Regions from separate parts of the Streptomyces inhibens genome, predicted to be linked through region 2. Evidence: riboswitches for the same ligand, from Rfam matches in the RefSeq annotation. Region 2 holds a riboswitch; the other holds the start of a gene.
The links. A riboswitch is a leader RNA that binds a small molecule or an ion and turns the genes downstream of it on or off. The one in region 2 is predicted to bind ZMP and ZTP.
Positions count from the first base shown of each region.

Region 1: another riboswitch for ZMP and ZTP. It lies ahead of KI385_RS28040 (serine hydroxymethyltransferase); the one in region 2 lies ahead of KI385_RS05960 (bifunctional 5,10-methylenetetrahydrofolate dehydrogenase/5,10-methenyltetrahydrofolate cyclohydrolase).

Region 1 is NZ_CP084681.1:6,150,879-6,166,104, forward strand. It holds gene KI385_RS28010 (hypothetical protein) at 250-636, opposite strand; partial or broken gene KI385_RS44660 (IS5/IS1182 family transposase) at 909-1,007, shown strand; gene KI385_RS28015 (hypothetical protein) at 1,801-2,205, opposite strand; gene KI385_RS28020 (Ig-like domain-containing protein) at 2,748-9,491, shown strand; gene KI385_RS28025 (hypothetical protein) at 9,771-10,175, shown strand; gene KI385_RS28030 (glutathionylspermidine synthase family protein) at 10,186-11,376, shown strand; gene rocD (ornithine--oxo-acid transaminase) at 11,493-12,698, opposite strand; ZMP/ZTP riboswitch at 12,836-12,939, shown strand; gene KI385_RS28040 (serine hydroxymethyltransferase) at 12,981-14,261, shown strand; gene trpS (tryptophan--tRNA ligase) at 14,456-15,226, shown strand, end outside.
Region 2 is NZ_CP084681.1:1,263,939-1,279,164, reverse strand. It holds gene KI385_RS06030 (heavy metal translocating P-type ATPase) at 1-584, shown strand, start outside; gene KI385_RS06025 (copper chaperone PCu(A)C) at 581-1,051, shown strand; gene KI385_RS06020 (sigma-70 family RNA polymerase sigma factor) at 1,162-1,755, opposite strand; gene KI385_RS06015 (zf-HC2 domain-containing protein) at 1,805-2,095, shown strand; gene KI385_RS06010 (PE-PGRS family protein) at 2,307-2,963, opposite strand; gene KI385_RS06005 (hypothetical protein) at 2,905-3,918, opposite strand; gene KI385_RS06000 (ferredoxin) at 4,073-4,288, opposite strand; gene KI385_RS05995 (cytochrome P450) at 4,293-5,483, opposite strand; gene KI385_RS05990 (TetR/AcrR family transcriptional regulator) at 5,595-6,218, shown strand; gene KI385_RS05985 (hypothetical protein) at 6,367-6,765, shown strand; gene KI385_RS05980 (SPFH domain-containing protein) at 6,847-8,079, opposite strand; gene KI385_RS05975 (hypothetical protein) at 8,192-8,413, opposite strand; gene KI385_RS05970 (hypothetical protein) at 8,545-8,739, opposite strand; gene KI385_RS05965 (hypothetical protein) at 9,025-10,035, shown strand; ZMP/ZTP riboswitch at 10,076-10,164, shown strand; gene KI385_RS05960 (bifunctional 5,10-methylenetetrahydrofolate dehydrogenase/5,10-methenyltetrahydrofolate cyclohydrolase) at 10,187-11,041, shown strand; gene KI385_RS05955 (SDR family NAD(P)-dependent oxidoreductase) at 11,175-12,011, shown strand; gene KI385_RS05950 (L-serine ammonia-lyase) at 12,055-13,440, opposite strand; gene glyA (serine hydroxymethyltransferase) at 13,497-14,777, opposite strand; gene KI385_RS05940 (NAD(P)/FAD-dependent oxidoreductase) at 14,803-15,226, opposite strand, start outside.

The DNA.
Region 1 (15,226 bases), 4.9 Mb from region 2:
CCCGAGCATCGATTACTACGTCGGGCAAGCGAAGCCCCCACCTGCGCCCACAAACTGGAATGCGTACACCAACGGCTTTGATGAGGGAAGGCCGATAGGCGCGAAGAAAGCGGACGCCGATTTCAAGAAGAATGGTCGCGGAGGATCCCCTCCCACATTTGCGGGAAACACCGACTTCGCGAAAGGAATGCGGCAGGGGATGATACAGGGGTATGTCGATGAGATAGCTCTGCATCCAAAAGATCTGAGTCAAGGCCTGAGTGCAGAAATGCTGCACACGACGGTCCAAGCGATCCTCAACGCACCTCCGGAGTCCCAGCCGTCGCAGTCGCCTACGACTACCACGACTGCGACAACTCCCTCGGTACCGACTACTGCGACGACGACAACTCCGGGTACGAGTGCCACGCAGTCGACCGAATCCTCGGTACCGACTACTGCGACGACGACAACTCCGGGTACAAGTGCCACGCAGTCGACCGAATCCTCGGTACCGACTACTGCGACGACGACAACTCCGGGTACAAGTGCCACGCAGTCGACCGAATCCTCGGCGACGACTACTGCGACGACGACAACTCCGGATACTGGTGCCACGCAGTCGACCGAACCTTCGGTAACGACTACCACGTCCATGACGACCCCGGATACGGGTGCCACGCAACCGACTTCGAGCAGCTGCGACACCTGCTGACTCGGGAGATTGCTCCCCCGGGAGAATGGGGCTGCTTCAAGAAGAGCGGGCTGCCCGACGACAAACCGTACCCGGCGCACCGGGTGCAAGGGGCGGAGCCTCTCCATAACTGTTTCCAGGTGACGGTGGACAAGACCGCGCAACGACTGCGCATGTGTCTGGTGTGACCGGCCTTGGTCATGTACCGGTACACCGTGGTGGTCCCGACGCCGAACCCGGACGCGAACGAACGCCCCCCCGGAAGTGCCTCGCGTTTCTCGGCCTCGCCGCAGCCATGTGCTGCTACAAACTCCTGATCAAACTCACCATGTAGGGCACGGTCTTGGACGGCCCCCGACCAAAGATGCTGGTCAAGGGGCCTTTACCTGTGCAGGGTATGGGATCGCAGCAGCGAGAATATTGAATACACGGCAATCTCATCGTCGCGCCCAACCGGCTCATGTGTCATGGGGCCGTCCGGCCCTCCCGGCATCGAGATTTCGACGTATCCTGATTTGATGAGGATGGAGTAAGTGGTGGAGAGCTCAACGAGATTGGTGGTTCGAAATGGCCGGCAAACGCGCTCGCCGGCAAGGAATCAAGCGGGCGAGCAGGGTGACCGTGGTCGCCGTGATGGCGACAGGAACATTCCTGGGAGGCGCCGGTACAGCTCTGGCGAATACTGTCCCGGACACAGCACATGCAGTGAGGGCGGCTCCGAGCGTCGACCACTACGTCGGGCAAGCGAAGCCCCCATCCCAGCCCATCGACTGGAATGCCTACAACAACGGCTTTGACGAAGGGAAGCCGATAGGTGCGAAGAAGGCGTACACCGATTTCAAGAAGACTGGTCACGGAGGATCCCTTCCCGCATTCGCGGGCGTCACCGACTACGCCAAAGGAATGCGGCAGGGGCTGATAGCGGGGTATATCGAGGAGAGGGATCAGCTGCTCAAACTTCAAGGCCCTCAAAAACCTCAAAAACCTCAAGGATCTCAAGGCCCGACGACTGCAGCTATGCTTAACATGACGGTCTTTACGATGCTGGGGGAACAGTCGTCCAGTCCGGCGCAGTCGCCTACAACTACCACGACTGCGACTGCGACAACTCCGCAGCATGGCACCCATCAGCCGTTCGTGCCCTCGGTACCGACTACTGCGACTTCGACGACTCCGGGTACGGGTGCCGCGCAGTCGACCGAATCCTCGACGCCGACTACTGCGACTTCGACGACTCCGGGTACGGGTGCCGCGCAGTCGACCGAATCCTCGACGCCGACTACTGCGACTTCGACGACTCCGGTTACGGGTGCCGCGCAGTCGACCGAATCCTCGACGCCGACTACTGCGACTTCGACGACTCCGGTTACGGGTGCCGCGCAGTCGACCGAATCCTCGACGCCGACTACTGCGACTACGACGACTTCGGATACGGGTGCCGCGCAGTCGACCGAACCCTCGGCGACGACTACCACGTCCATGACGACCCCGGATACCGGTGCCACGGAGCCGGCCTCGACCAGCTGCGACACCTGCTGACTCGGGAGATTGCTCCCTCGGGAGAATCGGGTAGCTACAAACGCCTCAGCGAACTCACCACGTAGGACACGGTTTTACAACTCCCCTATTAGCGAGGCCGGTTGATGGGAGGGGAGCCCTCAAAACCCGCCCCTCGATGAACAGAACGCATTGCAGGGGTGAATCGTTGGGAGTGGTGGAGCTTCCGTCGGGCGTGAGAGAGCCCGGCGCATGCCGGCGGGCGGCCCGCGTCGGCGTACGCAATCTCTGCGCCCTGTGGTGCACGCCTTGCGTGCCGCCGGGTCGATGGGCGCTGCGCCAATCAGGGGAAATCCTTGCGGCGACTATGGCGTGGCTGTGCGGTCAACGCCGTTACTGATGCTATCGACCGGCGGGTCGCCCACCCATGGGAGGACATCGGTATGCAGATGCGAATCCCCATCACCTGAGATGTGCCCGGCGTCGTCCCTGAGGATGTTGCCGCCTCCCCGAGACCTTCACGCTTGGCGGGGAGGTGAACGGCCCGCCACCTCCACACCACTTGAAGGGCCGCACTATGGCACCCACCATCACGTTGGTGTCCGCAGCGCCGAATCCGGCAGTCTTCGGACAGACCGTGACCTTGACCGCAACGGTCGTCCCCATCGGACTGGGCACACCTACCGGCACCGTGACATTTGTCGTCACGGGCGGGCCCACTTTGACCGGGACCCTGGTCGGCGGCACGGCGACCGTCACCATCAGCGCTCCAGCCGTCGGGTTCCACACCGTCACCGCCACCTACAACGGCAGCCCCTTCTTCGGGCCGTCCACCGGCAGCGGCGGTCTGTTCGTGTTCCAGGCGTCGACCACCACCACGGTCACCTCGTCCCCGGACCCGTCGCTCTTCGGGCAGCCGGTCACCTTCACGGCCACCGTGGCGCCGGTCGCGCCGGGCGCGGGGACACCGACGGGTACGGTCACCTTCGTCATCGGAGGCGGCGGGGGCGGCACGCTGACCGCGCCGCTCGTGGGCGGTACGGCCACGGTGACGACCAGCACTCTCAGTGCCGGCACACATCCGGTCACCGCCACGTACAGCGGCAATGCCAACTTCTCGGCGTCCTCCGGCACCGACACACAGACGGTCCAGTCCAGCGGCGCGACGATCACCACGGTCACCTCGTCCCCGGACCCGTCGGTCTTCGGGCAGCCGGTCACCTTCACCGCCACCGTCTCGCCGGTTCCGCCCGCCTCGGGTACGCCGACCGGCACGGTGACCTTTGTCATCTCCGGTGGTCCCACGCTGACCGGGACGCTGTCGGGCGGCACGGCGAGCGTCACCACAAGCGCCTTGGGCGTCGGACCGCACACCGTCACCGCGACCTACAGCGGTGACGTCAACTTCAGCACCTCCACGGGGACCGACACCCAGTTGGTGAACAAGGCGTCGACGACCACCACGGTCACCTCGGCGCCGGACCCGTCGGTCTCCGGGCAGACGGTCACCTTCACCGCGACCGTCGCGCCGGTCGCGCCGGGTGCGGGCACTCCCACCGGCACGGTCACCTTTGTGATCACCGGTGGTCCCACGCTGACCGGGACCCTGTCGGGCGGTACGGCGAGCGTCTCCACAAGCTCCTTGAGCGTGGGTACACATGCCGTCACCGCGACCTACAGCGGCAGCGCCAGCTTCAACCCCTCCACGGGGACCGACACCCAGACGGTGAACAAGGCGTCGACGACCACCACGGTCACCTCCTCGCCCGACCCGTCCCTGGTGGGGCAGTCGGTGACCTTCACGGCCACGGTCGCGCCGGTCGTGCCCGGTACGGGGACACCGACGGGCACGGTCACCTTCGTGATCAGTGGCGGTGGCGGCGGCACGCTGACCGGCACGCTTTCGGGCGGTACGGCGAGTGTGTCGACCAGTTCGCTGGGCGCCGGCACGCACACCGTCACGGCGACGTACAACGGTGACGCCAGCTTCAACACCTCCACCGGGACCGACACCCAGACGGTCGGCCCGGCCTTGACGACCACCACGGTCACCTCGTCCCCGGACCCGTCCCTGGTGGGGCAGCCGGTGACCTTCACCGCAACCGTCGCGCCGGTCGCGCCGGGTGCGGGCACTCCCACCGGCACGGTCACCTTCGTGATCAGTGGCGGTGGCGGCGGCACGCTGACCGGCACGCTCTCGGGCGGTACGGCGAGCGTGACGACCAGCTCGCTGGACGCCGGCACGCACACCGTCACCGCGACCTACAGCGGTGACGCCAACTTCTTGACCTCGAGCGGCGCCGACACCCAGACCGTCAACCAGGCGTCGACCACCACCACGGTCACCTCCTTCCCCGACCCGTCCGTGGTGGGGCAGTCGGTCACGTTCACCGCCTTTGTGGGGGCAGTTGCTCCCGGCGGCGGGGTCCCGACCGGCACCGTCACGTTCGTCGCCACCGACGGGGTCACCACCGTGACCCTCACCGGGACCCTGGACGGCAGCGGTGTCGCGGCGGTGAGCACCAACGGGCTGGTCACGGCCGGCACTTACGTCATCACCGCGACCTACGGCGGTGACGCCAACTACACCGGCTCCAGCGACACCGACACCCAGACGGTGGGCCAGGCGTCGACCACGACCTCGGTCTCGTCGTCGCCGGATCCGTCCGTGGTGGGGCAGCCGGTGACCTTCACCGCGACCGTGGCGCCGGTCGCGCCGGGTGCGGGGACGCCGACGGGTACGGTCACCTTCGTCATCACCGGTGGTCCGACGCTGACCGGCACCCTTTCCGGGGGTACGGCGAGCGTCACCACCAGCGCTCTCGCCGTCGGTTCGCACACGGTCACCGCGACCTACGGCGGTGACGCCAACTTCACGGGTTCCAGTGGGACGGACACCCAGACGGTGGGCCAGGCGTCGACCACGACCTCGGTCTCGTCGTCGCCCGACCCGTCCGTGGTGGGGCAGCCGGTGACCTTCACCGCGACCGTGGCGCCGGTCGCGCCGGGTGCGGGGACGCCGACGGGTACGGTCACCTTCGTCATCACCGGTGGTCCGACGCTGACCGGCACCCTTTCCGGGGGTACGGCGAGCGTCACCACCAGCGCACTCGGAGCCGGTTCGCACACGGTCACCGCGACGTACAGCGGTGACGCCAACTTCACGGGTTCCAGTGGGACGGACACCCAGACGGTGACCCAGGCGTTGACCACCACCTCGGTGACCACGTCGCCGGATCCGTCCGTGGTGGGGCAGACGGTCAGCTTCACGGCCACTGTTGCCGCGGTTGCGCCGGGTGCGGGTACTCCCACCGGCACCGTGACGTTCCTCGCCACCGACGGGGTGACCACGGTGACCCTCACCGGGACGCTCAGCGGCGGCTCTGTCACCGTGAGCACCAACGGGCTGGTGACCGCGGGCACTTACCTCGTCACCGCGACCTACAGCGGTGACGCCAACTTCGTCGGATCCGCCGGGACGGACACCCAGACCGTGGGCCAGGCGTCGACCACGACCTCGGTCAGCTCGTCGCCCGACCCGTCCGTCTTCGGACAGCCGGTGACCTTCACGGCCACCGTGGCACCGGTCGCGCCGGGTGCGGGCACACCCACCGGCACCGTCACCTTCGTCATCTCCGGTGGTCCCACGCTGACCGGCACGCTCTCGGGCGGTACGGCGAGCGTCACCACCAGCGCACTCGCCGTCGGTACGCACACGGTCACCGCGACCTACGGCGGTGACGCCAACTTCACCGGTTCCAGCGGGACGGACACCCAGACGGTCGTCCTGGCGCTGACCACGACCTCGGTCACCTCGTCGCCGGATCCGTCCGTGGTGGGGCAGACGGTCAGCTTCACGGCCACGGTTGCGCCGGTTGCGCCGGGTGCGGGTACTCCGACCGGCACCGTGACGTTCGTCGCCACCGACGGGGTGACCACGGTGACCCTCACCGGGACGCTCAGCGGCGGCTCTGTCACCGTGAGCACCAACGGGCTGGTGACCGCGGGCACTTACCTCGTCACCGCGACCTACAGCGGTGACGCCAACTTCGTCGGATCCGCCGGGACGGACACCCAGACCGTGGGTCAGGCGGCCACGGCCACCTCGGTCACCTCGTCGCCCGACCCGTCCGTCTTCGGACAGCCGGTGACCTTCACCGCGACCGTCGCGCCGGTCGCGCCGGGTGCGGGTACTCCCAGCGGCGTGGTCGTCTTCGCCATCAGCGGTGGTCCGACGCTGACCGGCACCCTTTCCGGGGGTACGGCGAGCGTGACGACCAGTGCGCTCACCGCCGGTTCGCACACCGTCACCGCGACGTACAGCGGTGATGCCAACTTCGCGACATCGAGCGGCGTCGACACCCAGACGGTGACCCAGGCGTTGACCACCACCTCGGTGACCACGTCGCCGGATCCGTCCGTGGTGGGGCAGACGGTCAGCTTCACGGCCACTGTTGCCGCGGTTGCGCCGGGTGCGGGTACTCCGACCGGCACCGTGACGTTCGTCGCCACCGACGGGGTGACCACGGTGGCCCTCACCGGGACCCTCAGCGGTGGCACTGTCACCGTGAGCACCAACGGGCTGGTGACAGCGGGCAGTTACCTCGTCACCGCGACCTACAGCGGTGACGCCAACTTCACCGGCTCCAGCGGGACGGACACCCAGACCGTGGTCCAGGCGGCCACGACCACCTCGGTGATCTCGGCGCCCGACCCGTCCGTGGTCGGACAACCGGTGACCTTCACCGCGACCGTCTCGCCGGTCGCGCCGGGCGCGGGGACTCCCACCGGTACGGTCACCTTCGCCATCAGCGGTGGCCCGACGCTGACCGCCACCCTCTCCGGGGGTACGGCGAGCGTCACCACCAGTGCGCTCACCGCCGGTTCGCACACCGTCACCGCGACGTACAGCGGTGACGCCAACTACACCGGATCGAGCGGGACGGACACCCAGACGGTGACCCAGGCGTTGACCACGACCTCGGTGGTCACGGCGCCGGATCCGTCCGTGGTGGGACAGACGGTCAGCTTCACGGCCACGGTGGCGCCGGTTGCGCCGGGTGCGGGTACTCCGACCGGCACCGTGACGTTCGTCGCCACCGACGGGGTGACCACGGTGGCCCTCACCGGGACGCTCAGCGGTGGCACTGTCACCGTGAGCACCAACGGGCTGGTGACCGCGGGTACTTACCTCGTCACCGCGACCTACAGCGGTGACGCCAACTTCGTCGGTTCCGCCGGTACGGACACCCAGACCGTGGGGCAGGCATCGACCACCACCTCGGTCAGCTCGTCGCCCGACCCGTCCGTGGTCGGACAGCCGGTGACCTTCACGGCCACGGTGGCACCGGTCGCGCCGGGTGCCGGGACACCGACCGGCGTCGTCACGTTCGTCATCTCCGGTGGTCCCACGCTCATCGGCACGCTCTCGGGCGGTACGGCCAGCGTCACCACCAACGTACTCGCCGCCGGTTCGCACACGGTCACCGCGACCTACAGCGGTGATGCCGGCTTCACGGGTTCCAGTGGGACGGACACCCAGACGGTGAACCAGGCGTCGACCACGACCTCGGTCATCACGGCGCCGGATCCGTCCGTGGTGGGTCAGCTGGTGACCTTCACGGCCACTGTCGCGCCGGTTGCGCCGGGTGCGGGGATTCCCACCGGTACGGTGACGTTCGTCGCCACCAACGGGGACACCACGGTGACCCTCACCGGGACCGTCGTGGCCGGGACTGCCGTCGTCAGCACCAACGGGCTGGTGACCGCGGGCAGTTACCTCGTCACCGCGACCTACAGCGGTGACGCCAACTTCACCGGCTCCAGCGGGACGGACACCCAGACCGTGGTCCAGGCGGCCACGACCACCTCGGTGATCTCGGCGCCCGACCCGTCCGTGGTCGGACAACCGGTGACCTTCACCGCGGCCGTTTTGCCGGTCGCGCCGGGCGTGGGTACTCCCACCGGCACGGTCACCTTCGTCATCACCGGTGGCCCGACGCTGACCGCCACCCTCTCCGGGGGTACGGCGAGCGTCACCACCAGTGCGCTCACCGCCGGTTCGCACACCGTCACCGCGACCTACAGCGGTGACGCCAACTACACCGGATCGAGCGGGACGGACACCCAGACGGTGACCCAGGCGTTGACCACCACCTCCGTGGCCACGTCGCCGGACCCGTCCGTAGTGGGACAGACGGTCAGCTTCACGGCCACGGTTGCGCCGGTTGCGCCGGGTGCGGGTACTCCGACCGGCACCGTGACGTTCTTCGCCACCGACGGGGTGACCACGGTGGCCCTCACCGGGACGCTCAGCGGTGGCACTGTCGCCGTGAGCACCAACGGGCTGGTGACCGCGGGCGCTTACGTCGTCACCGCGACGTACGGAGGCGATGCCAACTTCGTCGGTTCCGTCGGGACGGACACCCAGACCGTGGGGCAGGCGGCCACGACCACCTCGGTGGTTTCGGCGCCGGACCCGTCCGTGAGCGGTGAGCCGGTGACCTTCACCGCGACCGTCTCGCCGGTCGCGCCGGGCGCGGGTACTCCCAGCGGCGTGGTCGTCTTCGCCATCAGCGGTGGCCCGACCCTGACCGCCACCCTCTCCGGGGGTACGGCAAGCGTCACCACCGGGCTGGACGCCGGTTCGCACACCGTCACCGCGACCTACGGCGGTGACGCCAACTACACCGCGTCCAGCGGGACCGACAGCCAGACGGTGACCCAGGCGTCGACCACCACCTCGGTGGCCTCGTCGCCCGACCCGTCCGTCTTCGGACAGCCGGTCACCTTCACCGCCACGGTCGCCCCGGTCTCACCCGGAGCCGGCACCGTGACCGGCACGGTGACCTTCGTCATCAGCGGTGGTGGGGGCGGCACGCTGACCGCCACCGTCGTCGGGGGTACGGCGAGCGTCACCACCAACTCCCTTGACGTCGGTGCGCACACCGTCACCGCGACCTACAGCGGTGACGCCAACTTCGCCGGTTCCACCGGTACGGACACCCAGACGGTGAACCAGGCGTCGACCGTCACCACGGTCACCTCGTTCCCCGACCCGTCCGTCTCCGGAGGCACGGTCGCGTTCGTCGCCTTCGTGGCGGCGCTGGCGCCCGGAGCGGGCATTCCGACCGGCACGGTCGCCTTCACGATCACCGATGGCGTGACCACCGTGAACCTGACCGGAACCGTGGACCTCACCGGTGTCGCCGCCGTGAGCACCCCGCTGGTCACGCCCGGGCTCTACAACGTCACGGCGGTCTACTCCGGTGACGTGAACTTCACCACCTCCACCGACACCGACACCCAGACCGTCACCTGACCCTCCACTCCGACCCACCACACAGCGCCGGGCCGTCCCCTTGGGGCGGCCCGGCGTCCGCATGCGCCCGCACGGACCGGCCACGGCCTGCAGTACGGAGGCGGTGCCGAAGCGCAACGCGGAGCCAAGTGCACAGACCATGCCAAGGGCCGTGAACCGACTGTAGGGGGTGGAGTCGGGTACCGGGCAGGCCCGTAACCGGGGAGCGGGAGGCCGCCGTCTAGGCTGGCCCCCGCTCAAACGCATGTCCGTTGCCACATCCACGGGGGAAGGCAAGAAATGGCCGAGAAAGCACGCCGGCGACTGCGGTCGAGCACGGTGATCCTGGGCGGTATGGGCGCCCTGGCCGCCGCGCTGACGTCCTGCGGCTCCGAGCCCGACAAGCGCTGTGTGGACCGCAACAGCTACGACACCGTCAAGGGCTACCGCATCGTCGACTCCAAGAACTGCTCGGCGGGCGGAAGTTCGTCCTCCGGCAGCAGCGGTAGCAGTACCGGCGGCGGATACGGCAAGAGCGGCCGCGGCGCCGGCAAGCAGTCCGTCGACGGCCAGTGGTACTACGACCCGTCCAACGCCGGCGGCAAGTACGCCGACAGCGGCACCTTCAGCAAGAGCACGGCGGTCAACCGCGGCGGCTTCGGCTGCTCGGGCTCGCACGGCCGGTACGGCTCCGGCGGCGGGTGACGGGCGCCGTATGGAACGCCACACCATCGAGCCCCGGCCCGGCTGGCAGCAGACCGTCGAGGCACAGGGTCTGATCTACCCGCTGACCCGCTACCCGGACGACTCGCTGCGCCCGTACTGGGACGAGAGCGCGTACTACGCGTTCACCCTCCCCGAGGTCGAGGCCCTGGAGGAGGTCGTCGAGGAACTGCACGGCATGTGCCTGGCCGCGGCCGCGCACATCGTCGAACACAGCCGCTTCGCCGACCTCGGCATCGAGGACCCCCGGCTGGCGAAGCTGATCGCCGAGTCCTGGCGCCGGCGCGCCGAACTCCCCTCCCTCTACGGGCGGTTCGATCTGCACTACGACGGCAGCGGCCCGGCCAAGATGCTGGAGTACAACGCCGATACGCCGACCTCGCTGGTCGAGGCCGCGAGTCCGCAGTGGTTCTGGCTGGAGGACCGCTTCCCCGGCGCCGACCAGTGGAACTCGCTGCACGAGCGGCTGGTGGCGGCCTGGAAGCGGCAGGCCCCGCTGCTGCCGCCCGGCGCGCCGCTGCACTTCGCGCACTCCGCGGGCGACGAGCTCGGCGAGGACCTGATGACCGTCGCCTATCTGGAGGAGACGGCGCAGCAGGCGGGCCTGGAGACGGTCGCCCTCCCGGTGGAGGACATCGGCTGGGACCGGCTCTCGGGCCGCTTCGTCGACCAGCGGCTGCGCTTCATACGGGCCTGCTTCAAGCTCTACCCATGGGAGTGGCTGGCCACCGACGACTTCGGCCCGTACGTCCTGGACACCCTCGACAACGGCGGCGGCACCGGCTCCACCCTCTGGATCGAACCGGCCTGGAAGATGCTGCTCTCCAACAAGGCGCTGCTGGCGGTCCTCTGGGAGCTCTACCCCGGCCATCCGAATCTGCTGCCCGCCTATCTCGACGGGCCGCGCGAGCTGGCGCACACCCGCGGTTACGCCGCGAAGCCGCTGCTGGGCCGGGAGGGCGCCGGCGTCACCCTGCACGAGCCGGGAGCCGAGCCGGTGCTGCGCGGGCCCGACGACCCGTGCTGCTACCAGGAGCTGGCGCCGCTGCCGGACTTCGACGGCAATCGTGTGGTGCTCGGCGCCTGGGTCGTCGAGGACGAGGCGGCGGGGCTCGGCATCCGGGAGTCGGCGGGACCGGTCACCGACGAGTACGCGCGCTTCCTGCCGCATGTGATCCGCTGAGGGTGCCCCGTCCGCCGGGAGCGGGCGCGCCCCGTCCGCCGGGCCGGGGCGCAGCGAGCGGCCGGGACTCCTCGCCCGCCGGCCACCCGCTGCACGCCTGAAGCCCCGCGGCGCCGCTACGCCCCCAGCACGTCCCGCAGCTGACCCAGCCCCCAGTCCAGGTCCTCCTTGCTGATCACCAGTGGCGGCGCGAGGCGGATCGTCTGGCCATGGGTGTCCTTGACCAGCACCCCGCGCGCCATCAGCCGCTCGGACACCGCCCGGCCCGTACCGCGCGAGGGGTTGATGTCCACACCCGCCCACAGTCCGCGCCCGCGCACCGCGTCGACCGCGTCACCGGCCGCCAGCAGCGCCAGCTCGCTGTGCAGATGCTCACCCAACTCCGTTGCCCGCTGCTGGAATTCACCGGTCCGCAGCATCGCGATGACCTCCAGCGCCACCGCGCAGGCGAGCGGGTTCCCGCCGAACGTCGAGCCGTGCTCGCCCGGCGCGTACACGCCCAGCACCTCGCGGGAGGACACCACCGCCGACACCGGCACCACACCGCCGCCCAGAGCCTTGCCCAGCACATACATATCGGGCACCACGCCCTCGTGCTCGCAGGCGAAGGTCCGGCCGGTGCGGCCCAGCCCGGACTGGATCTCATCGGCGATGAACAGCACATTCCGGCTGCGGGTCAGCTCCCGTACACCCGCCAGATAGCCGGGCGGCGGCACCAGCACGCCCGCCTCGCCCTGGATCGGCTCCAGCAGCACCGCGACGGTGTTCTCGTCGACGGCCGCCTCCATCGCCGCGAGATCGCCGTACGGCACGATCTCGAAGCCGGGCGTGTAGGGGCCGAAGTCGGCGCGCGCCTCGGGGTCCGTGGAGAAGGAGACGATGGTGGTCGTCCGGCCGTGGAAGTTGTTGTCCGCGACGATGATCTTTGCCTGGCCGTCCGGGACGCCCTTGACCTTGTAGCCCCACTTGCGGGCCGTCTTCACCGCCGTCTCGACCGCCTCGGCGCCGGTGTTCATCGGCAGCACCAGCTCCATCCCGCACAGCATGGCCAGCTGCGTACAGAAGTCGGCGAACCGGTCGTGGTGGAAGGCGCGCGAGGTGAGGGTGACCCGCTCCAGCTGGGCCTTGGCGGCGTCGAGCAGCCGGCGGTTGCCGTGCCCGAAGTTCAGCGCGGAGTACCCGGCGAGCATGTCCAGATAGCGCCGGCCCTCCACATCGGTCATCCAGGCACCCTCCGCGGTGGCCACGACGACGGGAAGCGGATGGTAGTTGTGCGCGCTGTGGGCTTCGGCGGCGGCGATGCTGAGGTCCGTGGTCGTCACCGGTGACTCCGTTCCGTGAGGCCGTAGGGGCACATACGCCGATGCGCCCCCTTCCATTGTTGCGCCGACCAGGGGCCGACCTGCGGACCGGCGGACCGGCCTCGGCCCCGATCCGGCGGACAGGCTCTAGACTCTGCGATGCGTACCGCGACTGGCGTGCGGGGAGTGAACCCCGAGGGAGCGGTGTGCGGCCACCTTCATCAGGTGGCGCCACGAGGTGCCGCCCGCCTGGGCACCCGGGGAACACGACCGGACCACCGATCGACCGCCCCGGAGGACGCCATGACGATTCCCGCACCCGTCTCCCATCCCGCGCTGAGCGCCGCCGACCCCGAACTCGCCGCTCTGGTCGGCGCCGAGGAGCAGCTCCAGGCCGACACGCTGCGACTGATCCCCAGCGAGAACTACGTCTCGGCGGCCGTCCTGGAAGCCACCGGCACCGTCCTGCAGAACAAGTACAGCGAGGGGTACGCGGGCCGTCGCTACTACGAAGGCCAGCAGAACATCGACCGCGTCGAGACGCTGGCCGTCGAGCGCGCCAAGGCCGTCTTCGGCGTCGAGCACGCCAACGTCCAGCCGTACTCCGGCTCGCCGGCCAACCTCGCCGCCTACCTCGCCTTCGCCGAGCCCGGCGACACCGTCCTCGGGATGGCGCTGCCGATGGGCGGCCATCTCACCCACGGCTGGGGCGTCTCGGCGACCGGCAGCTGGTTCCGCGGCGTCCAGTACGGCGTACGGGCCGACAACGCGCTCATCGACTTCGACCAGGTACGCGACCTCGCCCGCAAGGAACGCCCGAAGATCATCTTCTGTGGCGGTACGGCCGTCCCGCGCACCATCGACTTCGCCGCCTTCGGCGAGATCGCCCGCGAGGTCGACGCCGTGCTCGTCGCCGACATCGCCCATATCGCCGGTCTGATCGCGGGCGGCGCCCATCCCTCCCCCGTACCGCACGCCGACGTCATCTCCACCACCACCCACAAGACCCTGCGCGGCCCCCGCGGCGCGATGCTGATGTCCCGGGCGAGCCACGCCAAGGCCATCGACAAGGCCGTCTTCCCGGGCCTGCAGGGCGGCCCGCACAACCACACCACCGCCGCCATCGCGGTCGCCCTGCGCGAGGCGGCCGCCCCGTCCTTCCGGGAGTACGCGCACGCCGTCGTCGCCAACGCCCGGGCGCTCGCCGAAGCGCTGCTGGCCCGCGGCTTCGACCTGGTGTCCGGCGGCACCGACAACCACCTGGTGCTGATCGACCTCACCTCGAAGGACGTCCCCGGCAAGGTCGCCGCGAAGGCGCTGGACCGGGCCGGCATCGTCGTCAACTACAACACCGTCCCCTTCGACCCGCGTAAGCCCTTCGACCCGTCCGGTATCCGCATCGGCACCCCGTCCCTCACCTCCCGCGGGCTGGGTACGGACCGGATGGCGCAGGTCGCCGAGTGGATCGACCGCGGCGTGGCGGCCGCGGCCAAGGGCGACGAGGAGACGCTGGCGGTGATCCGTACGGAGGTGGCCGAGCTGATGGCGGCGTATCCGGCACCGGGCCTGCCCATCGGGGCCTGAGCCACGGGAATACCCCCCGGTAACCCCCGCGTTGGGGCCCCGAAGGGGGCCTTCGCACCCCTTACGGGATGTGTTCGGTCAACCCCCAAGGGGCCTCCACGCCTGGGGAGCACGCGCGACCTGAGACAATCGGTGCCATGGCTCTCGAACGCCCGCCCGTCGCCCACCACCACCCTCAGGGGAATGGCTTCGCCATGCAGCGTCCTCCGCGTGTGCTCTCCGGCATTCAGCCCACGGCCGGCTCCTTCCACCTCGGCAATTACCTCGGTGCGGTGCGCCAGTGGGTGGCGCTGCAGGAGTCCCACGACGCCTTCTACATGGTGGTCGACCTGCATGCGATCACCGTTCCGCAGGACCCGGAACAGCTGCGGCGCAACACCCGCGTCTCCGTCGCCCAGCTGCTGGCCGCCGGCCTCGACCCGGAGCGCTGCACGCTCTTCGTGCAGAGCCATGTGCCCGAGCACGCCCAGCTCGGCTGGGTCATGAACTGCATCACCGGCTTCGGTGAGGCGTCCCGGATGACCCAGTTCAAGGACAAGGCGGCGAAGCAGGGCCAGGACCGTACGACGGTCGGCCTGTTCACCTACCCCGTGCTGATGGTCGCCGACATCCTGCTCTACCAGGCCGACCAGGTCCCGGTCGGCGAGGACCAGCGCCAGCATCTGGAGCTGACCCGCGATCTCGCGGACCGTTTCAACACCCGCTTCGGTGACACCTTCACGATCCCGAACCCGTACATCGTCAAGGAGACGGCGAAGATCTTCGATCTTCAGGACCCGTCGATCAAGATGAGCAAGTCGGCGTCCTCGCCCAAGGGCATCATCGACCTGCTCGACGACCCGAAGGTCACCGCGAAGAAGGTCAAGAGTGCGGTGACGGACACCGACACCGTCATCCGCTTCGACCGCGAGGCCAAGCCGGGCGTCAGCAATCTCCTGACGATCCTCTCCACGCTCACCGGCACG
Region 2 (15,226 bases):
ACGGCTACCGCGCCGTGGACCATCTGCGCCGGCTGGGACTGCGGCCGGTGCTGGCCACCGGCGACCGCGCCGCCACCGCCCGCGCGGTGGCCGGCCAACTGGCCATCACCGAGATCCACGCCGAGGCCCGCCCCGAGGACAAGGCCGCGCTGGTCACCACCTTGAAGGAGCAGGGCGCCCGGGTCGCCGTCGTCGGCGACGGGGTCAACGACGCGGCGGCCCTGGCCCTCGCCGACCTCGGGATCGCCATGGGCAGCGGCACCGACGCCGCGATCGGCGCCGCCGATGTCACCCTGGTGCGCGAGGACCTCCAGGCCGTCGCCGACGCGGTACGCCTGGCCCGCCGCACCCTGGGCACCATCCGCGGCAATCTCCTGTGGGCCTTCGGCTACAACCTCGTCACCGTGCCGCTCGCCGCCGTCGGCCTGCTCAACCCGATGCTCGCGGCGGCCGCCATGTCCGCCAGCTCACTGCTCGTGGTGGGCAACAGCCTGCGGCTGCGCGCCTGGCAGCCGGGCGGGGCGAAGAAGCCCGCCCGTCGCGCCGACCGCGCCCGTCAGCAGACCCGTTGGGAGACCGTATGAACCGGCCGTCCGTGTCGGCCGTCGCCGTACCGCTGCTCACCTGTCTGGCGACCCTGGGCACGCTCACCGTATGGACCGCCACCGGCAATGCGGGAACCCCCGCGCGACTGAGCGTCGCCGAGGGCCGGGTGCTGGTCCCGTCCGGCCCCGAGGCCACCGCCGCATGGTTCACGATCCGCAACACCGGCGGCGCGGACGACGTCCTGACGGGCGTCACCGGCCCCGCCGGGCACCGGGCGATGCTCAGCCGTACCGTCGACATCGGGCGCAACGCCCGGAGCATGGCGATGGTCCGCGCCGCCACCGTCCCGGCCGGCGGTGCGCTGCGGATGACGCCGACCACCCTCGACGTCATGATCAGCCCGCCGCCACGGCTCGCGCCCGGCGACCGGCTCACCTTCACGCTGCACTTCCGCCACAGCCCACCGCAGACGGTACGGGCCCGGGCCGTACGCCCGGGCCACTGAAGATCCGCCTGCCGATGTCTGCCCGCTGCCACCTGTCCGGGCAGATGCCACGGGGCTCATGGACCGGCCACCGCCCGCCCATGAGCCCCGTCGCCACAGCGGAGCGGCCGTCAGGCCACCGCGCCCGCGAGAGCGCGCGACCGGTCACCCGGCTCGGCCCGCTCCGCATCGGTCAGCAGCGCGACCAGCGCTTCCCGGGCGCGCGCCACTCGGGACCGCACGGTCCCCACGGGGCAGCCCATCACCCCGGCGGCCGCCGCGTACGGCAGCCCCAGCAGCTGTGTGAGCACAAACGCCTCCCGCCGCTCCGGAGCCAGCGCCGTCAACAGCTCGGCGAGCGCAACGCCCTCGTCGAACCCCGGTACACCGCGCGGCTGCACCCGCTCCGCCGCCGACTGCCAGTCATCGGTCGCGGCCAGCCGGGGCCGCACCGCGTGGGAGCGGATACGGTCCACCACGACCCGCCGGGCGATCGTCAGCAGCCAGGTACGCGCCGACGACCGGCCCTCGAACCGCGGCAGACTGCGCAGCGCCCGTACATAGGTGTCCTGCACCAGATCGTCGGTGGCCTGCGGATCGCCGCTGAGATGGGTCACATAGCGCCGCACATCGAGCTGGGTGGCCCGCACGAACTGCTCGACGGCCCGTTCGTCACCGCCGCGGGCGGCCAGCGCCCACCCCGTCACCGCCTCGTCATCCCGCATACCGCGACCGCCCCTCGCCGCACATCCGCGCTTCGTGGAGGATGGACGCATGCTCTGCTCGCATATCCGTACGGCACTCTCCGCCCGCCTCGACGAGGAGGAGCTGCCACCCGGCATCACCGCACGCCGGCTCGACGACCACCTCGCCGGCTGCCGCGACTGCCGGCAGTGGGAAGCGCGGACACGAGCGCTGACGGCCGGCCTCGACCGCGCCATGGCGCACGCCGAAGGGGACGCGGCCGCCGCCGATGCGCTGCTCGCCCGGCTGAAGTCGGCGTCCGTGTGGCCGGCTTCGGTCTCTCCCGGCACTCTGGATCCGGGCGGCCGACGAGCCGGTTGACCGGGAGGGCCGGGGGAGCCCGCCCCCGCCGCTCCGCGGGCCGACAGCGGACGCGGGCAGCGCGGCCACCGGCATCCGGACAGGAATCATCATCTGGAGTCCTTCGCATGATCCGGTCGCCGCGCGCGACGACCGGTGAAGTCGAAGCCGGGACCTCGGCGCGTGCGTTCAGCGCCCGTCCGTCCACCGGCTCGGGAATTCGACCGTGCTGTCAGCCGACAGCCGGCTCATGCGGCGGACCCCGCAACGACATCGCATGGGCCAGCAGCAGCTTCTGCACCGCCTGCCGCGGCTCCTGCCGGGCGGCGCGCACCGCGGGCCGCGCCTCGGGCAGCACGATCCGCAGGACCAGCACCAACGGGGCGAACAGCCAGGCCGACACGCTCCGTACGAGCCGGAAGGCCGCCCGCTCGCCACCCCACAGCCACCATGCGCTGAGCAGGGCGACCAGCAGGTGCGCTGCGAGCATGCCGGCCGCGCTGCCGTGCATCCCCGGCATCCGGTCCGCGGCGCCCATGTCTCCCATGTGCGCCATGTTTCCCATGCCGCCGCCCATGTCGCCCATGGCGCCCGCGTGATCCATCGCGGGCATCGACGCCATCTGCTGACGCATCAGCCGCAGCATCTCCGCGGCGTCACCGTCGGAGAGCCGTAACCCCTGCGCGCCACACAGCCAGGTGTCCGCCCACCGGCGCGCGAGCGACAGCCGCTCGCCGCCGCCGGCGGCCACCGCCTGGCCGAACGAGAAGGCGCTGTGCAGGGCGGCCTGGGTGCCGACGGTCAGCAAGCCCACCAGCAGCGGCCCGCGTTCACGGCCCGCGCAGCACCAGGCGGCGGCCGCGGTGGCCGCCCCGGCGGTGAGCAGCATCCACGCGGGCACCACGGCATCCGACATCACCGCGTGCCCCAGGGCAGCGAGCAGCACACAGACCACCGCGAACACCGCGGCGCGTAGCCCCCTGAGTACCTGCCCCGCATCCATGACGGGCCCATCGTCGCACCCCCGCTCCGAGGTGGAACGGGAGGGGCCCCGGACGCGCCGCATCGGCCCGCGGCGCGGGCTCAGTACCTGTGGCCTGGCCAGTGCGGTCGTCCCAGCGGGCCGGGCCGGTGAGGCCGAGCAGCCGTATCCGGTGCAGCAGTTCCTCGGGGGCGCCCTGGGCCCGGAGCCGGTCGGAGGCGTGGTGGACCAGCCAGGAGGTGAGTTCGGTGTACATCTCCTCCTTGTTCTCCCAGGCATCCCAGGGGAGTTGGTCTCCCAGCAGTTCCTTCTCCCAGTGGTCCGCCGCCTCGGCCAGCCGCCGGTCGGCTGCCGGATGAGTCAATGCCTCCCATGTGGTGAGCCACGGGGTGACCGTGGCGGACGCCTCGGCACAGCAGGCGAACACCTCGTACGCGGGCATGGCGGTATCCGCACAGGTGAGACTGTGTGCCCACCAGGCGTGCAGGAACTCCCGTACCGCCGCGGCCTGCTCGGCAGGCCAGCGCTGCCAGTGGCCGCGCGCGAACGAGCGTCCGACTTCCGCCATGCCGAAGACGGTGGTTTCGATACGACCGCTGACGAGAGCCGCGGCGAACTGGGGCAGAATCCGGCGCAGCACCGATCCGTGGTCCTCCCAGTCCACGGCCTGCCAGGTACGCCGCAGCAGGTCGGGGTCGAGCTCCACGTCCGGCACCTTGAGCAGCGCGAGCTCTTCCGCGCTGCCCCAGTGGCACTCACAGTTGGACTCGCCGGGGTGGGCGGTCATGCCGCGGAAGGTGACGGCCAGGCCGTCCAGCGCGGTATCGAGACGGAGTGGTGCGGGGGTCTCGTCGAGGTGCATCGCGGGCCCGGCCTTCGGGGACTCCGGGCGGCTTCCGCCGACCGAAGATCGCAACCCTACAGCGCTCCGGAGCGAAACGGACCGATGGCAGCAGGCGGAACGGGGCGCGGCCACACGCCACGCCCCGCCGACTGCTTCTGATGCCTCCTGTGTCCTACGGCCGAGGCCCGATGACCCGCTCGCCGTCCCGGACGGTGATGGCCATGGCCGGACAGACATCGGCGGCGTCCAGCGCGCGCTCGTCCTCCTCGATCCGGTCGTTCAGCGGCTGGGCGTGCGCGCCGCCGACGGCGAACAGATCCGGCGCGATGGCGGCACAGGACCCCGAGGCCATGCACTGCCGCGGGTCGATCTCCACCTGCCACGTCATGCGCTCACCACCCCACCGGCATGACCCGGGGCCCGCGCACCAGCATCTGGCTCTTCCACTCCACATCACCGGCCAGCCGCAGCGTCGGGAACCGGGTTATCAGCGCGCCGAGCGCTTCCTGGAGCTCCAGTCGTGCCAGCGGCGCGCCCAAGCAGTGATGCACACCGTGTCCGAAGCCGAGGTGCTGATTTCCGGCCCGGGAGATGTCCAGCGTCCCGGGTGAGCCGAAGCGCAGCGCATCCCGGTTGGCCGCGCCCACCGCGACCAGAACCGGGGTGCCGGCCCGTACCAGTGTGCCGCCGACATCGATGTCTTCCGTGGCATAACGGGGCTGGCTCGCACCACTGCCCAGCGGGACGAACCGCAGTAACTCCTCCACGGCGCTCCGGATCAGCTCCGGTCGCTCCCGCAACAGGGCGAGCTGACCCGGGTGATCCAGCAGTGCGAGAACGAAGTTGGGGATCTGGGTGGCGGTGGTCTCGTGCCCGGCGACCAGAATCCCGACGCACAGATCGACGAGTTCGAGCTCGGAGAGCCGGTCGCCGACATCCCGGGCATCGATGAGCGCGGTCATCAGATCGTCCTGCGGGGCGCGCCGGTGCTCCTCGATCAACTGACCCATATATGCGCGGAGTTCTTCGAGATTGGCGTCGAACTCCGCCGCGGTCAGGGAACTTGTCGACAGGGCGGCATCGCTCCACACCCGGAACCGCGGCCGGTCCTCGGTCGGCACACCGAGCAGCCGGCAGATCACCGCGACGGGGATGGGCAGCGCGTAACGGTCCACCAGGTCGGCCGGCGGCCCGGCGGCCTCCAGCTCGTCCAGCAGTTCCTGGGTCAGCTGCTTGACCTGCGGCCGGAGCTTCTCGACCTGGCGAACGGTGAACGCCTTGGCCACCAGCGCACGCAGCCGGGTGTGGTCGGGCGGGTCCATGCCCAGGATGCCGCTGTCGCGGCGCCCTTCGGACTGCCGGGGCTCGTCGTGCAGGGCGCCCTCGGCACGGCTGAAGCGCTGGTCGCCGAGGACGAACCGGGCCTCGGCGTAACGGGTGACGAGCCAGGCCGGCTCGCCGTAGGCCATCCGCACCTTCAGTAGTCCGGGAAGGTTGCGGGCCTGTTCGTACTCGTCGGAAAGCTCAAGGCTCTCAGGGATATTGAAGGGGTAGGAGAGGGGCGCTGTGTCGGCTGTGGTCACGGTGACCTCCCTTGTGTAAGCACCTGCTTACAAAGGTAGGCCGCTCCCTCGGAGTGGTCAACGACGCATTGCGGCCGTCATTGTGACGGACCGTCGGAGAGGAGCGTGATGATGAGGGAGTCCCCGCAGCGCGGCACGGAGGGTGCGTACCGCCGGGACGCGCAGGGCACCCGGCTGCGGCTGCTCGATGCCGCGTCGGAACTGTTCGCGGAGCGCGGCTACGAACGCGCGACGGTACGCGATATCGCGGCCCGGGCCGGGGCCAATCAAGCCCTGCTGTTCCGCTACTTCGGCTCGAAGAAGGCCCTGTTCGGAGAGGTGATGGCGCGGGGAGGCCAGGAGCAGCTGCGGACCACCCCCGCCGAGCGGCTGTTCGAGGTCGCGCTGCGCGGCATGCTGGCCGGCGGCGGGGCGGGTGCCGACCGCTCGCTGGAGGTGTGTCTGCGCTCCATCGGCGGCAGCGACGAGATCGCGGACGCGCTGCGCGGGCTGGGGGAGGAGTACGCGGAGGTCCTCGCCACGCTCTCCGGGTCGGACAACGGCGGACTGCGCGCCGATCTGGCGCTGTCCTGGCTGCTGGGGATCGGCCTGATGCGTGTGGTGGTCGCCAAGGAGCCACTGGCGAGCGCCGACCCGGACACGGTGTGCCGGCTCGTCGCGGGTGCGCTGGGAAGCCTGCTGGAGAGCCTGCCGAACGACGTGGAGAAGAGCGGCGAAAATGGCGGGATTCCGTAGCGGGAAGAGGGGTTTTGGGTGGAATGTCATAGATTCTGCTGCGTTCCAGTGACTCTGCGGCGGGTCGCAAGTCGATGGACAAATGCCACTTTATCGTCGCCTTTGCAGAGAATATTCATTTTCTGCAGAGTCGAGTGAAGGTGGAAACATGCTCCGTTCGATCCCTCGCGGCCTCGCAGTGGCCGGCCTGACCGCGGCTGCCCTCGTGGTGCCGATGGCAGGCGCCGCCACTGCCGCGACCGCGCCCCCCAGCAGCACGCAGAGCACCCTGTGCTCCTCGCACCACCGCTGCGACAAGGGCCACCACGGCAACCAGCACCACCGGCACGGCCACAAGAGCCACGGCCGGCTCGGGCACGGTGGCCACGACGGCTACGACGGCTTCGGGCGCGACGGGCGCCGCGACGGCTACGGCTACGGCAACAACGACGGCTACGGGCGCGACGGCTATGGCCGTGACGGTTACGGGCGCGATGGCTACGGCCGCGACGGCCAGGGCCTGGGCAGAGACGGCCTGCTCGGTCTCGGCCTGCTCGGGCTCCTCTAGTACCCGTCGGGGTCAGGCTGTGGGCCCGGGGTCAGGATCCCGGGCCCATCGCATGTGTCGCCGACGCCGACTGCCCGTACGTCAGCCCCCGGACCCGGACCCGGCCCCGTCCTGCGTCAGCTTCGTCAGCTTCTGCGGCACTCCGCCCGCCCCATCGGCCAGCGGGGCCGCGCCGCCACTCGCTTGCTTCAGGTTGTCGAGAATGGCCAGCCCCTGGCCCACGATGCCGGAGACGATCTCGTTCACCCCGTCGGTGCCGTTCAGGACGGTCAGCCGGGAGCCGGAGATGCCCTCGGCCGCGGCCTGGGCGAGCGCCGGGAGGTTCTCGACGGTGCGGTTGGCGGCGATCAGCTCCTGGTTGCCGTCCCGCAGCGAGGCCGCCACGGCATTGTTCGCATCGGCCCGCGCCTGGGCGATCGCCCGCTCGGTGTAGGCACGGGCGTCCGCCTCGAACCGCACCTGGTCACGCTGTGCCTCCGCCAGGGTGCGCACCCGGTACGCCTCGGCGTCCGCCGGGCGGCGCACCTCGGCCTCCAGCCGCTGGGCGGCCAGCGAGGCCTGCCGCTCGGCCAGCGCGGTCTGCTCCTCGATGACCTCCTGCGAGGCCCTGGCCTGGGACAGCGGGCCGGCCTGCGCGGCACGGGCGTTGTACTGCTCGGTCTCGGCGAGGAACCCGGCCCGTTTGATCGCGGTGTCCCGCTCGTACTCCGCCTTGAGCGCCGCCGCCTGCTGTTCCCGCTCGGTCGCCTCCTGGTCGGCCTTGGCCTCCGCGATCCGGGCCGCGCTGGCGACGGCCGCGGCGTGCGGCGCGGCCAGATTGGTGATGTAGCCGGAGGTGTCGCCGATCTCCTGGATCTGCAGGGCGTCGACGACGATGCCGAGCTTCTCCATCTCGGAGTGGCTGCCCTCCTTGACCTCTTGGGCGACCCGGTCCCGCTCCCGGATGATCTGCTCGACGGTCAGCCCGCCGACGATCGACCGCAGGTGACCGGCGAAGATCCGCCCCACCAGCTCTTCCATGGTGGCCTGCTCGTCCAGGAACCGGCGCGCGGCGTTGGCGATCGACGGATGGTCGTCACCCACCTTGAAGACGGCGACCGCCCGGACGGCGAGCCGGATGCCCTGCTGGGTGACGCAGTCCTCGGATATCTCCGCCTCCCGCAGCGACAGCGACAGCAGACTCGCCTTCTGCTTGACGGGCATGACCCAGCGGCCATGGCCCGTGACGATACGGAATTGGGCATCCCCGGCCCGGCTCTTCGAGCCGGAGATCAACAGCGCCTCGTTCGGCGCGGGTACATGCCAGAACAGCATCGGAAGGCTCCTGGTCGGTGCGACCGGCCTCGGTTCGTGTGCGGGGACGGTTGGACGAAGGTGAAGGGGGCTTGCCCATCCGGCCCGTAGCGGCCAGAGAACGGCCGGGTCATCACGCAGGCAGCGGCGCGACGATCACCGACCGCGCCGAGGTGTGGTCCACCACGATGACCTGCGTATGCCGGGCGATGGGTTCCTGGGACCAGGCGGCGAAGGCCTCGGTCCCGCCGCGTACGGGCAGCAGCACCTCGCCCGGGCCATCGGTCGGGATCGAGACGGTGACCCGCCCGATCACCCCGATCGGGCTGAAGTCCGTGTCATCCGTCGCGCTCACCCGGGCTCCGTCGCTGGTCAAAGCCGCTGCCGGCCAGGAGGCCGGCCAGCGGGACATCTCGACAACTCAACGGTACTCCGGGCCGGGCGCCCCTTCAGGTCGCCCGTTCCGGCGGCCGGCGCACCCGGGTTTCAGGCATCGAGCCGGGGCGGGCGGGCGGCCGGGACCGACTTCCTGGAGGGCAGCACATCGGGTGCGCGGTGCGGCCGCAGGGCCGTGAGGGCGGTCTCGGTCTCCTCCATCAGCGCACGGTAGGAGACCAGTCGCTGCCACTCGGGATCGGCGACGCCGGGCACCGTGGCATCCCGCTCGGTCCAGAGCTTCACCAGCCCCGCGTACAACGGTGTCTGCCGGACAATCTCGGAGGTGATCCACCGCGGTGCGGCCCCGGGGCGGGGAAGGAAAGTCTGTCCGTGACCTGCGACGGTGCCGGAGGAAGGGGCGCTCATGGCCGTAGAAACGATTCTGCGAGCATGTGGTCACTGCGTATTTTTACGGCTCCGGCTCCATACGTCCCGTAGGCAGGGGCGTAACTCCATCGAATATCACCTTATGCAGTGATCTATAGCCGAGAAGCGGGCCAATCCGGGCGAAGGAACGTTGTCGCAGTCATGGAACCGAGGGAGTTGTGGGAGCGCCACGCGGTACTCGCACAGGCGTTTTGCAGCAGCGATGACGAGGTCCGCCGGACGCAGGGACTCCTCGACGAGGCCGAGGCCCGCCGTTCGCGGACCCTGGCCGCCTTCGCCGTGACCGTGGGCAGCGATGCGGTGGTGGCGGACCTGCTCGGCCTGGAGGAGCGCGAAGTACGCCTGGCCCGCCGCACGGTGGGCAAGGACGACGCCCGCGCGGTCGCCAAGAGCCTGCTCGCGCAGCCCGCGTGTGAAGAACCGCCCGCGGAGCAGCCCCCGGCGCAACAGGCCACCGCACACCCCGAGGGCCAGGCCACCGCGGGCCCGGCCACGACGGCCCCGGTCACCGAGCACCGGACCACGGCGGGCCCGCCCGCCGCACCACACACCGCCGCGCCACACACCGCCACGCCACACGCCGCCCCGCCCCAGGCCCCCGCGCCCCAGACCGGCGAACCGGGCTGGGCGCCGGCTCTGGACGCGGTTCTGATGAGCAGCTGGCACACCGGAGTTGACCTCACCGCACTCGCCGCCGAACTCGGCCTCGACGTCAGGCTCCTCGTGGCACGCGCCCAGCAGCTGTCCGCCGAAAACCGGCACACCCCGCCCCCGCAATCGGACCGCACCGGCCGCCACCGGCGGATGGCCAAGCTCCAGAGCACCCCACAGCCGGAGACCCCCCATCTGGCCTGGCGTGAGCGAACACAGCAGCCCCCGGGGGAGCACTACGAACACGAGCCCTGGAAGCAGCAGCCGTACCAGAATTACCAGCACTACCAAAGCCACCAGAACCACCAGAACCACCAGAACTACCCCGACTACCAGACGTACCAGGTGTACGAGGAGCAGCAGCCCTCCCATGCGCCCGCCACCTGGGACGCCAACGCGATCACCGCGGCCCAGCACGACTGGGACGGCATCCTCAGCCACTGGGAGGCCACCACCTCCACCACGCCGCCCCTCTCGGCGCCAGGTCACGGAGGTACGTGATGCCGCCCCCTCATCGGTGCCCCGGTGTCGATTACAGTGGGCGCCGAGCCGTGACTGGCGCTTGGGTGGAGTACCACCGGGGAGCGGCTCGGCCGGTCATGGTCAGTGCCGCGCGCCTGGGCGATCCGTCAACGACGCCCAGGAGCACACCATGTCCTCGACCGCCCGTCTCATGGACGGCAGCGCACTGGCCCGCCGCATCGTCGGACAGGCCGCGGAACGCGCGGCGGACCTCACCCGGCAGACCGGCCAGGCCCCCTGCCTGGCGACCGTGCTGGTGGGTGAAGACCCCGCCTCGGTGACGTACGTACGCATGAAGCGCGCCCGCTGCGAGAAGGCCGGGATCCGGTCCCGGCATGTCGAACTGCCCGCCGCGACCACGACCGCGGAGCTGGTCGGCACGATCACCGCGCTGTCGCAGGACCCCGACGTGCACGGCATCCTGCTCCAGCACCCGGTCGGCCCGCACATCGACGAGCGCGCCGCCTTCGAGGCGATCGCCCCGGAGAAGGACGTCGACGGGGTCACCTTCCACTCCTTCGCCGCGATGAGCTTCGGCCTGGACGGCTTCGCCTCCTGCACGCCCGGCGGCATCCTCCGCCTCCTGGACCACTACGAGGTCGATCTGACCGGTAAGCACGCCGTCGTGGTCGGCCGCAGCGCGATCCTCGGCAAGCCCGTCGGGATGCTGCTGCTCGGCCGCAACGCCACCGTCACCTACTGCCACTCCCGCACCACCGACCTCGCCTCGATCACCAGGGAGGCCGATGTCCTGATAGCCGCCGTCGGCCGGCCCCGCTTCCTGCGCGGCGAGCACATCAAGCCCGGGGCCGTCGTGATCGACGCCGGCTACAACCCCGGCAACGTCGGCGATGTGGACTTCGAGTCGGCGAGCGCCCGCGCCTCCCTGCTCACCCCGGTCCCCGGCGGCGTCGGTCCGATGACCATCGCGGTCCTGCTCACCCAGACCGTCGATGCCGCCGCCCGCCAACTGGGCGTGGCCTGACGGAAGCCGGGGAGGGTGGTCGGCGGTGATCCGTAAGCGGCCGGAAGGGTTCGCCCGGTAGGCGTCGTCCGTACGTATGATCGCGATGCCGGTATGCGATCACTCGCGACCACCCTCGAAGGCTTGAACGACCATGGCGGAACAGCGCGTTGTCATCGTGACGGGCGGCGGTACGGGCATCGGCGCCGCCACCGCCCGGCTGCCGCGGGCGGCCGGCCACCAGGTGGTCATCTCCGGGCGCCGACCCGAACCGTTGCAGCGCATCGCCGAGGAGACCGGAGCGCTGGCTCACCCGTCCGACGCCGCCGATCCCGCGGCGGTGCAGGAACTCGTCGATGCCACCGTGTCCACGTACGGGCGGCTCGACGGACTGGTGCTCAACGCCGGTATCGCCCGCGGCGGGTCCGTCGGCGATCTGTCGGTGGCGGACTGGGAGGCCGTCATGACCACCAACGTCACCGGCCCGTTCCTCCTCCAACGCGCCGCTCCTCCCCACCTGTTGGCGGCGCGTGGCGCGGTCGTCGCGGTCGCCTCGGTGTCCGCCCTGCGCAACGGCGAGGGCAACGCCGCCTATGCCACCTCCAAGGCGGCCCTGCTCCAGCTCTGCCGCTCCCTGGCCGTCGACTACGGACGGGACGGGCTCCGCGCCAACATCGTCTGCCCCAGCTGGGTACGTACGGAGATGGCCGACCGGCGCATGGCGCGATTCGCCGAGGAGGCCGGGCTGGCGGACGGCGGCGTGGCTGCCGCCTACGAGGAGGCCACCCGGCTGCTGCCCACAGGCCGCCCCGGCGAGCCCCACGAGGTCGCGGAGGCAATCAGCTGGCTGCTCTCACCCGCCGCGTCCTTCGTCAACGGGGCGGTACTCACCGTCGACGGCGGGGCGACCGCGGTCGACCCCGGAGGCGCCGCGTTCACCTTCCGCATCGAGCCACGCGACGGCGCGGAAGAGGACGCCGGGCAGCGGTAGAGACCCTGCTGCGCGAACTCGCCGACCCTTCCCGGCATTCGGTTCAGCACTCGATGATGTTGACGGCGAGTCCGCCGCGTGCGGTCTCCTTGTACTTGACGCTCATGTCGGCGCCGGTCTCCTTCATGGTCTTGATGACCTTGTCGAGGGAGACTTTGTGGCTGCCGTCGCCGCGCATGGCCATCTTCGCGGCGGTGACGGCCTTGACGGCGGCCATGCCGTTGCGTTCGATGCAGGGGATCTGGACGAGGCCGCCGACGGGGTCGCAGGTCAGGCCGAGGTTGTGTTCCATGCCGATCTCGGCGGCGTTCTCGACCTGTTCGGGGCTGCCGCCGAGGACTTCGGCGAGGGCGCCGGCGGCCATGGAGCAGGCGGAGCCGACCTCGCCCTGGCAGCCGACCTCGGCGCCGGAGATGGAGGCGTTCTCCTTGAAGAGCATGCCGATGGCGCCGGCCGCGAGCAGGAAGCGGACCACGCCGTCCTCGTCGGCGCCGGGCACGAAGTTCATGTAGTAGTGCAGGACGGCGGGGATGATGCCGGCGGCGCCGTTGGTGGGGGCGGTCACCACGCGGCCGCCGGCGGCGTTCTCCTCGTTGACGGCCATGGCGTAGAGGGTGATCCACTCCATGGCGCGGGCCTGCGCGTCGCCTTCGGCGCGCAGTTGGCGGGCGGAGTTCGCGGCGCGGCGGCGGACCTTGAGGCCGCCGGGCAGGATGCCTTCGCGGGACATGCCGCGTTGGATGCAGGCCTGCATGACGCCCCAGATGTCGAGCAGCCCGGAGCGGATTTCTTCCTCGGTGCGCCAGGCTTTTTCGTTCTCCAGCATGAGGGCGGAGATGGACAGGCCGGTGTCCTGGGCCAGGCGGAGGAGTTCGTCGCCGGTGCGGAAGGGGTGCCCCAGGACGGTGTCGTCGGGGACGATCGGGTTTTGGCCGGCGACCGCGTCCTCGTCGACGACGAAGCCGCCGCCCACGGAGTAGTAGGTCTTCTCCAGGAGGGGTGCGCCTGTGGTGTCGTAGGCGAAGAGGGTCATGCCGTTGGCGTGGTAGGGCAGGGCGCGGCGGCGGTGGAGGATGAGTTCGGTGGATTCGTCGAAGTCGATTTCGTGGGCGGTGCCTATTTCGGCGCCCATCAGTCGCAGTCGTTTGGTGGTGCGGATGCGTTCGACTTCGTCGTCGGCGCTTTCGACGTCGACGGTGCGGGGGGAGTGGCCTTCCAGGCCCAGGAGGACGGCTTTGGGGGTGCCGTGGCCGTGGCCGGTGGCGCCCAGGGAGCCGAAGAGTTCGGCGCGTACGGAGGTGGTCTGGGCGAGCAGACCGTCCTTCTTGAGGCGTCCGACGAACATCCGGGCGGCGCGCATGGGGCCGACGGTGTGGGAGCTGGAGGGGCCGATGCCGATGGAGAAGAGGTCGAAGACGGAGATGGCCACGGGGGCGGACTCCCTCGGTCGGGAAGGGCGGAGCGGAGGGTGGGCCGGAGTGTGGGTCAGAGGGCGGGGTAGAGGGGGAGCTTGTCCGCCAGTGCCGTGACGCGGGCCTTGAGGGCTTCGGTGTCGTAGGTGGGCTTGAGCGCCTCGGCGATGATGTCGGCGACCTCGCGGAAGTCTTCGGCCTGGAAGCCGCGGGTGGCCAGTGCCGGGGTGCCGATGCGCAGACCCGAGGTGACCATGGGGGGTCGGGGGTCGTTGGGGATGGCGTTGCGGTTGACGGTGATGCCGACCTCGTGGAGGCGGTCCTCGGCCTGCTGGCCGTCCAGTTCGGAGTCGCGCAGGTCGACCAGGACGAGGTGGACGTCGGTGCCGCCGGACAGGACGGAGACGCCGTGCTGCTTGATGTCGTCCTGGATGAGGCGTTCGGCGAGGATCTTGGCGCCGTCGAGGGTGCGCTGCTGGCGCTCCTTGAATTCTTCGGAGGCGGCGACCTTGAAGGAGACGGCCTTGGCGGCGATGACGTGTTCGAGGGGGCCGCCCTGCTGGCCGGGGAAGACGGCGGAGTTGATCTTCTTGGCGAGTTCCTGGGTGGAGAGGATCACGCCGCCGCGGGGGCCGCCGAGGGTTTTGTGGGTGGTGGTGGTCACGACGTGGGCGTGCGGGACCGGGTTGGGGTGCAGGCCGGCGGCGACGAGGCCGGCGAAGTGGGCCATGTCGACCATGAGGTAGGCGCCGACCTCGTCGGCGATGCGGCGGAAGGCGGCGAAGTCGAGCTGGCGGGGGTAGGCGGACCAGCCGGCGACGATCAGCTTGGGGCGGTGTTCCTTGGCGAGGCGTTCGACCTCTTCCATGTCGACGAGGTTGGTCTTCTCGTCGACGTGGTAGGGGACGACGTTGTAGAGCTTGCCGGAGAAGTTGATCTTCATGCCGTGGGTCAGGTGCCCGCCGTGGGCGAGGTTGAGGCCCAGGATGGTGTCGCCCGGCTTGATGAGGGCGAACATGGCGGCGGCGTTGGCCTGTGCGCCGGAGTGGGGCTGGACGTTGGCGGCTTCGGCGCCGAAGAGGGCCTTGATGCGGTCGATGGCGATCTGTTCGACGACGTCGACGTGTTCGCAGCCGCCGTAGTAGCGGCGGCCGGGGTAGCCCTCGGCGTACTTGTTGGTCAGGACGGAGCCCTGGGCCTCCATGACGGCGACGGGGGCGAAGTTCTCCGAGGCGATCATTTCGAGGGTGGACTGCTGGCGGTGCAGCTCGGCGTCGACGGCGGCGGCGACGTCGGGGTCGAGCTCATGGAGGGAGCTGTTCACAAGCGATGGGGAGCTGTCGAGAAGCGACATGGGGCGGCGCCTTCCTGGGCGGAGGTCAGGTGGTGGCCGGCTGGGTGGCGCGGGCGAGTTCGCGGCGGAGGCGCATGAAGGGGCGCGGGCGGTTGAGGGCCAGCACCGCGGTGGTGTGCCCGTCGCGTTCGTAGCAGGCGAGGAAGGAACGGTCGTCGGGGGAGCCTTCGACGATGCGCGGGGTGTCGGTGGGCAGCCGCCGGCCGGCGAACTGGATCCGTACGCCGTACTGGTCGGACCAGAAGTACGGCAGGCTCCGGTGGCGGGCGACGGTGCTGCCCGCGAGGAGGTTCTGGGCGGCGACGGCGGCCTGTTCGGTGGCGCTGGTCCAGTGCTCGGCGCGGCTGCCGTCCACCCGGGCGACATCGCCGACGGCCACGATCTGCGGCAGCGGGGTGACACAGCCCGCATCGCAGCGCACACCGTCGTCGAGCGGCAGTCCGGAGCCT